2 regions of the Paraburkholderia sp. CI3 genome follow, and region 1 is predicted to be linked to the other one. Evidence: predicted binding sites of a transcription regulator. Region 1 holds the regulator's gene; the other holds the start of a gene.

Evidence for each region. Region 1 encodes HrcA, which represses chaperone genes, less so after heat shock. Its sites were predicted from a motif close to TTAGCACTCNNNNNNNNNGAGTGCTAA; they were not measured.
Region 2: a site for HrcA is predicted at 2,355-2,381, ahead of groES (co-chaperone GroES). Genes of this name have one in related genera too.

What each region holds. Positions count from the first base shown of each region.
Region 1 is NZ_JBNDMI010000004.1:3,623,049-3,627,259, forward strand. It holds gene recN (DNA repair protein RecN) at 1-337, opposite strand, end outside; gene OKW29_RS38105 (NAD kinase) at 404-1,306, opposite strand; gene hrcA (heat-inducible transcriptional repressor HrcA) at 1,517-2,536, shown strand; gene hemH (ferrochelatase) at 2,718-3,788, shown strand; gene OKW29_RS38120 (RNA-binding S4 domain-containing protein) at 3,797-4,204, shown strand; gene OKW29_RS38125 (hypothetical protein) at 4,176-4,211, opposite strand, start outside.
Region 2 is NZ_JBNDMI010000004.1:3,739,033-3,743,243, reverse strand. It holds gene cysC (adenylyl-sulfate kinase) at 1-93, shown strand, start outside; gene groL (chaperonin GroEL) at 298-1,938, opposite strand; gene groES (co-chaperone GroES) at 1,992-2,282, opposite strand; gene OKW29_RS38665 (DUF2471 domain-containing protein) at 3,221-3,625, opposite strand; gene OKW29_RS38660 (hypothetical protein) at 3,664-3,945, opposite strand.

The sequences.
Region 1 (4,211 bases):
CGTTGATGAACGCGCGCGAGCGGCCGTTCGCGTCGACCACCCGTCGCAGCATCACGGTGCCGCCGTGCTGGCCGTCGTCGGCCGCGCCGAGCGCCTGCGTGTCGAGCCATTGATCGACCTGTGCGTGCGTCTCGAACTCCGCGGTGATGTCGGCGCGGCTCTCGCCGGTGCGCACGACGCTCGCCTCGGCGCGCGCGCCTAGTGCCAGCGCGAGCGCGTCGATCAGGATCGATTTGCCGGCGCCGGTTTCGCCCGAGAAAACGGTAAAGCCGCTGTCGAATTCGAGGTCGAGCGCGGCGACGATGACGAAGTCGCGTATCGAGAGGTGGCGAAGCATGGAGGTGGTCGGGTGAGCTTGGGATTCGGGTGGCGGCCGCGGCGGCGTGCGAAATCAAAGTGCCGCTTACGGCCTCGGGTCTTCTTCGTGCGACGGGTACTCGTGCCAGTGCAGCTTCTTGCGTAGCGTCGCATAGTAGCTGTAGCCGACCGGATGCAGCATCGGCACCGTGTGACGCGAACGGCGCACCTCGATCGTGTCACCGAGCTCCAGCGACGTGAACGACTGCATGTCGAAATTGACGTTCACCTCGCGCCCGGAAACGATCTGGATGCTGACCTTCGATTCGTCCGGCAGCACGATCGGCCGGTTCGACAGCGCGTGCGGCGCGATCGGCACGAGCACGATGCCCTGTAGTTGCGGATGCAGGATCGGCCCCTGCGAGGACAGCGCGTACGCGGTCGAGCCGGTCGGCGTCGCGACGATCAGGCCGTCCGAGCGCTGGTTGTACATGAAGCGGCCGTCGACCGACACGCGCAACTCCGCCATGCCCGAGAAGCCGCTGCGGTTGACCACCACGTCGTTGAACGCGAGCGCGTGGTAGATCGGCGTGCCGTCGCGCACGATGCGCGCTTCGAGCAGCACGCGCTCCTCGCGCTCGAAATTGCCGGACAGCATCTGCGGCACGATCTCGCGCATGTCGGAGATCGGAATGTCCGTGATGAAGCCGAGCCGCCCGTGGTTGATGCCGATCAAGGGCGTGCGATACGGCGCGAGCTGGCGGCCGATGCCGAGCATCGTGCCGTCGCCGCCGAGCACCACGGCGACGTCGGCGCGCGCGCCGATCTCGGCGAGACGCAGCGCCGGATAGTCGGTCACGCCGATTTCGGCGGCGGTGTCGGCTTCGAACACGACTTCGAGGCCGAGCTTCGCGATGCAGGCGGCGAGCGCGGTCAGCGGCTCGCCGATGCCTGGCGTATTGCTGCGCCCGACGAGCGCGACGGTCTTGAACTGGCTGGTCACTTGCATGCCGGCATTACACCATAGGTAGGGCCTGAAAAGAACCGCAGACCAACCCGGTTGTGGGGCGGCGCACGCAGGGCGTCTGCGTATGTCGCGATTATCGTTAGAATGGTGAAGACCCGATGACATGCGAGCCCGCCGACGGCGGTGCATTCGCCGGGAGCGGGCGCCGCGGGCGCTCTCGGCTGCGATGCCAATGAGCTAAAATTTTTCGTCATGCTAGATCCTCGCGCACAAACCCTCCTCAAAACGCTGATTGAGCGCTACATCGCCGAAGGTCAGCCGGTCGGCTCGCGCACGCTGTCACGTTATTCGGGCCTCGAACTGAGTCCGGCCACGATCCGCAACGTGATGTCGGACCTCGAGGATCTGGGGCTCGTGATCAGTCCGCATACGTCGGCAGGGCGCATTCCGACGCCACGCGGCTACCGCCTGTTCGTCGACACGATGCTGACCGTCGAATCCGCCGCCGACGAGGAGGCGGTGACGCGCACCGTCAAGACCACGCTGCAGGTGGGCGAGCCGCAGAAGATCGTCGCCGCGGCGGCGAGCGTGCTCTCAAATCTGTCGCAGTTCGCCGGCGTCGTGCTCACGCCGCGTCGCAGCCACGTGTTCAAGCAGATCGAATTCATGCGCCTGTCCGACCAGCGCATTCTGCTGATCATCGTGACGCCCGAAGGCGACGTGCAAAACCGCATCCTCGCCACCCAGCGCGACTTTTCGCCTTCGCAGCTGGTGGAAGCCTCCAATTACATCAACGCGCACTTCGCGGGCCTCTCGTTCGACGAGGTGCGCCGCCGCCTGCGGGAGGAAATCGACGAGCTGCGTGGCGACATGACCTCGCTGATGCACGCGGCCGTCACCGCCAGCACCGACGAATCCGACACCGGCGAGACCGTGTTGATCTCGGGCGAGCGCAATCTGCTCGAAGTCGCCGATCTTTCGTCGGACATGGCGCGCCTGCGCAAGCTGTTCGATGTGTTCGACCAGAAGACCAGCCTCCTTCAGTTGCTCGACGTGTCGAGTCACGCGGCGGGCGTGCAAATATTCATTGGCGGCGAATCGAATCTGGTACCGATCGAGGAAATGAGCGTCGTCACCGCGCCGTACGAGGTGAACGGCAAGATCGTCGGCACGCTCGGTGTGATCGGACCGACCCGCATGGCCTACAACCGCGTGATTCCGATCGTGGACATCACCGCGCGGCTGTTGTCCATGACGCTCAGCCAGCAGTAGTCCTCGGGCTCCGCGGAACTGTCGTCATCGCAGTGCGTGGCGATCATGATGCGCGAACGCGCGGTGTCTGCCAATCGTCCGAATGGCCAGGGGTCTCTGGCGGCGCCGGGCAGAACCCGCGCCGCTATAATGAATCTCCATTGAATCGACTCGCCGCAAAATGCGGTGATTTCTGCTACCTATGCGCTTCGACCTCGAGCGGCCTTCACAGAACGCCACGTCGCATCGCGTCGCCGTGTTGCTGATCAATCTCGGCACGCCCGACGCGCCGACGCCGCGCGCGGTGCGCCGCTACCTTGCGCAGTTCCTGTCCGATCCTCGCGTGGTCGAAATTCCGGCGCTGCTGTGGCAGCTCATTCTGCGTCTGCTGATTCTGCCGTTTCGCGGCCGCAGCTCTGCGAAGAAGTATGCGGCGGTGTGGATGCCCGAGGGCTCACCGCTGCGCGTCCACACCGAAAAGCAGGTCGAGGGCCTGCGCCATCTGCTGCAACTGAACGACTACACGGTGCTGGTCGACTACGCGATGCGCTACGGCACGCCCGGCATTCCGGCAATGCTGAACCAGCTGAAGCTCGCGGGCGCCGAGCGCGTGTTGCTGATGCCGATGTATCCGCAGTATTCGGCGTCGACCACTGCGACCGCGTTCGACGAAGCCTTTTCCGCTCTCAAGCGCATGCGCAACCAGCCGGAAGTCCGCACCGTGCGCCAGTACGCCGATCACCCGGCGTACATCGCGGCGCTCGCCGCACAGGTGCACCACTACTGGCATCTGCACGGCCGCCCCGATTTCGCGGCGGGCGACAAGCTCGTGCTCAGTTTCCACGGCGTGCCCAAGCGCACGCTCGACCTCGGCGACCCGTACCACGAGCAATGCCAGCAGACCGGCGCGCTGCTGATGCAGGCGCTCGATTTGACGTCGGTCGAATGCCGCATCACATTCCAGTCGCGCTTCGGCAAGGCCGAATGGCTGCAGCCCTACACGGCGCCGACGTTGAAGGAACTCGGCGCGGCAGGCGTGCGGCGTGCTGACGTGTTTTGCCCGGGTTTCACCGCCGACTGCCTCGAAACGATCGAGGAAATCGGCATGGAAGTGCGCGGCGAATTTCTGCAGGCGGGTGGCAAGGAGTTTCACCGGATCGCCTGTCTGAACGCGTCGCAGCCGTGGGTTGCCGCGCTTGGCGAAATCGTTGCGCAGCATCTGCAGGGCTGGCCCGTGCAGGCGGTGCCGGTGCCGCACACGACAGGAGCTTGAATACGCAGATGAACTACCGCATTTCAACCGAACCGGGCGCGAAACTGCGCATCGACAAATGGCTGTGGGCCGCGCGCTTCTTCAAGACGCGTTCGCTGGCCGCGGAGGCGGTCGACAAGGGGCGGGTGCGTATCGGCGGCGTCGCCGTGAAGCCGGCGAAGGACGTGCGTGTTGGCGATCTGGTCGAAATCGAGATCGAGCGCTACGTGTGGCAGGTGGAGGTGCTGGGCGTATGCGACGTACGCGGTCCGGCGAGCGTCGCGCAGACGCTTTATGTGGAAACCGCGCAGAGCAAGGCGAAGCGGCAGGTCGAGCAGGAACGGCGCAAGGTCTACCACGAGCCGGCCGCCGCGCTGCACGGCCGACCGACCAAACGCGACCGGCGCACTATCGACAGATTTTCAGGTGGGGATTGAGAAACTG
Region 2 (4,211 bases), 120 kb from region 1:
CCCGCGCAAAGCGTCGCGCAGATCTTCCACTACCTGCGCGAAAAGTGCCTCGGAAGGTCCTCTCATCGCTCGGCTCACGCCGCGGGCGCCTGATCCGGACAAAAGGGCGTCCGGAAGCGCTCGCCAGCAAGCACATCAACGCCGGCCCCAAACGAAAAAAACCCGCATAAGCGGGTTTTTTCGTTTGGGGAAACGCCTCGCGGCGCACTCCCCACATGGACTTCCAGCCGGGCCTCGGCCGTGATCCAGACGCGCGGCAGTTCAACCACGCGGCCGGACCACGAGGCCCGAGCGGAATTACATGTCCATGCCCATGCCGCCCATGCCGCCGGGCATGCCGCCAGACATCGGAGCATCTTCCTTCGGCAGTTCGCAGACAGCTGCGTCGGTCGTCAGCAGCAGGCCAGCAACCGAAGCTGCGTTTTGCAGCGCCGTGCGCGTCACCTTCGTCGGGTCCACGACACCTGCGTCGACCAGGTCGACGTACTCGCCGGTCGCTGCGTTGTAGCCGTAGTTGCCCTTGCCAGCAGCAACCGCTGCCACGACGACACTCGCTTCTTCGCCACCGTTGGCGACGATCTGGCGCAGCGGCTCTTCCATGGCGCGCAGAACGATCTTGATACCTGCGTCCTGATCGGCGTTAGTGCCCTTCAGGCCAGCGATTGCCGTACGTGCACGGATCAGCGCGACGCCGCCACCCGCCACGATGCCTTCTTCCACAGCCGCGCGCGTTGCGTGCAGTGCGTCTTCGACACGTGCCTTCTTTTCCTTCATTTCGACTTCGGTCGCAGCACCGACCTTGATCACTGCAACACCGCCTGCCAGCTTGGCGACGCGCTCTTGCAGCTTTTCACGGTCGTAGTCCGAGGTCGCTTCTTCGATCTGCGTGCGCACTTGCTTGACGCGAGCTTCGATGTTCGCTGCTTCGCCAGCGCCGTCGATGATCGTGGTGTTTTCCTTGCCCACTTCGATGCGCTTCGCCTGGCCCAGTTCAGCCAGCGTTGCCTTCTCGAGCGTGAGGCCGGTTTCTTCAGCGATGACCTGACCGCCGGTCAGGATCGCGATGTCTTCCAGCATCGCCTTACGACGATCGCCGAAGCCCGGAGCCTTGACGGCAACGGTCTTCAGGATGCCGCGGATGTTGTTGACGACCAGCGTTGCGAGCGCTTCGCCTTCGACGTCTTCAGCGATGATCAGCAGCGGACGGCCAGCCTTCGCGACTTGCTCGAGCACCGGCAGCAGGTCACGGATGTTCGACACCTTCTTGTCGTGCAGCAGCACGAACGGGTTCTCGAGCACGGCGACTTGCTTGTCCGGGTTGTTGATGAAATACGGCGACAGGTAGCCGCGGTCGAATTGCATACCTTCGACGACGTCCAGCTCGTCTTGCAGCGACTTGCCGTCTTCGACGGTGATCACGCCTTCCTTGCCGACCTTGTCCATTGCTTCAGCGATGCGCTCGCCGATCGACGAATCGCTGTTCGCCGAGATCGCGCCAACCTGGGCGATTTCCTTGTTGGTCGTGCACGGCTTGCTGATCTTGCGCAGTTCTTCGATTGCGGCTGCAACAGCCTTGTCGATACCGCGCTTCAGGTCCATCGGGTTCATGCCCGATGCGACGTACTTCATGCCTTCGCGGACGATCGATTGCGCGAGAACCGTAGCGGTCGTCGTGCCGTCGCCTGCGTTGTCGCTGGTCTTGGAAGCGACTTCCTTGACCATTTGCGCGCCCATGTTCTGGAGCTTGTCTTTCAGTTCGATCTCTTTCGCGACCGACACACCGTCCTTGGTGACCGTCGGGCCGCCGAAGCTGCGCTCGAGAACCACGTTGCGGCCCTTCGGACCCAGCGTGACCTTCACGGCGTTGGCGAGAATATTCACGCCTTCGACCATCTTGGCACGGGCGGAATCACCGAATACGACGTCTTTAGCTGCCATCTTCTAACTCCTTGAATACTTTGGATATAACCGGTGAAGTAGCGACCTTGCGCTTACTTCTGCACCACGGCCATGATGTCTTCTTCGCGCATCACGAGCAGTTCGTTGCCGTCGACCTTGACGGTCTGGCCTGCGTACTTGCCGAACAGGACGCGGTCGCCGACCTTCACGTCGAGCGCAATGGCTGCGCCCTTGTCGTCGCGCTTGCCCGGGCCGACTGCGAGGATTTCACCTTGATCCGGCTTTTCCGCTGCGGCTTCGGGGATCACGATGCCCGACGCGGTCTTGGTTTCCTGATCCAGACGTTTGACGATCACGCGATCATGCAAAGGACGAAGGTTCATACATACTCCTCTCTGATTGAGACTGAAGAACGCTGAGAAAAACCCGGCTGGCCGAGCCAACCGGAGATGTTGTTAGCACTCTCGTGCAGCGAGTGCTAATTATATGGACGGGCAGTGACAAATTCAAGAAGCGGGGAACGCGGTCGAAGTTCACTCACTGTCGAGATTCACTCAACATTGAACTTTGTTCACTTAAGTTTGAACTCGCTGCCGCAGCGGAACGCGACCACCGCAGATTATTCATAACAAAAACAAGAGCTTGCGTTCGGATCATCACTTGCTGAGGCGCGTGCTTGGGAGCCGGCCACTGCAACCTTTCCAACCGCTACTTGGGCGCACGTGACCGCGGTGTTCCCAATCCCAGGGAAATCCCTATCATCCTGTCGCTAACATAAATCGCTCGAATGTAGTTCAGGAACGAGGTCGTAGGTCTACAGCAACGAAGGACACCATCGATCCAAACGCTCCAAAAAGGAACGCCGCCGTGGGAAGCCGCCAGAACTGGAGGTTGCGAAGTAGTGAATGGTGGTCACAACCTGTCTAGAACACCAATTGAGAGTTTCGTTGACTAGCGAAATGTGTGGTCGCTTCAAGGGCGATGAACGATCGCGTCTTTGGCAATACAGCCTGCAACCCGGTCCTGTATGTCACACCCCTCCGTTAACTGCAATGCATCAACATGTCGTTGACATCATTGTGCAGCTTATCCCATCAGTCACAACGGCTATGTCTGGCGGCCAGTCCGCTATTTCGGCGATTCTCGTTTAAGAGTGCGCTCGTCAATGACATTCACATACTCAAGCAATCTTAGTGTATGTCTTTGGTTGTTGAAGACCGGATCTGCGAACAACGGCTCGACGGCACGAGCCAATGTCCATCTTTGCCCGGCCGGCGCGCTCAGCGACTCGAACTATTGGAAGACGACTCATATCGGCACATTAGTCCTGAGTGGCCACATCGGTAGCGGCGGCCTGTACCAGTGCGCGCACGAGCAGGTAAACGGCTGGCAAGTTGTCGTCGTCACGTCGCCAGTCGACAGGTTCGTCAAGATCCATCCCGGACAAACGACTGTCCTCAAACCGGACAAACGTCGAGCGTACAGTCTCGTTGTGCCTCGCTTGGAAGCCCCGATTCTCAAAGACCTGCTCGTCGATTGTCAGCAGCGTGCGCCACGTCGGCAATCGCGCGCCATTTGAGTATCGGTGACGACCATTGTCGAGGTAACGGCCTGCGACCGTTGCAATGATCTGCTGGAGGTCAAGCGACGCGCTGCGGAGTGCGCGTTCGAGGGCGACAGGATTGATGTCTTGGATATCCATATCAAGAGCAGAATCGTTAATCATGCTGCTATTTCCCGGAGGACGCGCGACAACTCGCAGCATCAAAGTTGACGCTTCAACAACGCTTGGTTTCGCTGTGCCAACAACTGACGGATCTGGGCCAGATAGCTATCACCGACCGTACAGTCTTCAACAGGCCGGCTATGTTGATGAAGCGTTGGTGGACGTACGCCGAGATAGCGGCACACAGCGGACAGGTAGGGTTTGCCGTTGCCTCCCAGATGTCGCGCAGCAGCAGCCACACGCACGTCTCCGACATGCTTGCGCAGCCACTCAAGCATTTCGCGGTCACCGTTGTTCAAGATGCGGATGAGTTGGTTCATGACCGATCCTGTATATAAAAACAGTACTGTTAATCTATACAGTATTTGACGGAGATGCAAGTCAATTCGCAGGATGTTGGACACGTCGGAAAGAGAAGATGGCGATCAAGGTCGATGCACACCGATCGTCGAGCATGCAGAGGCATGCGAAGCTCGTTACGGCGGTCAACGAGACGTTGCGTCGCCTCCGACAGGCCGGTTCGCTGTTCTTGTGTACAAACTGTATCGGAACGTCGCGTCAAAACGGACTTGTTACGACAAACAAA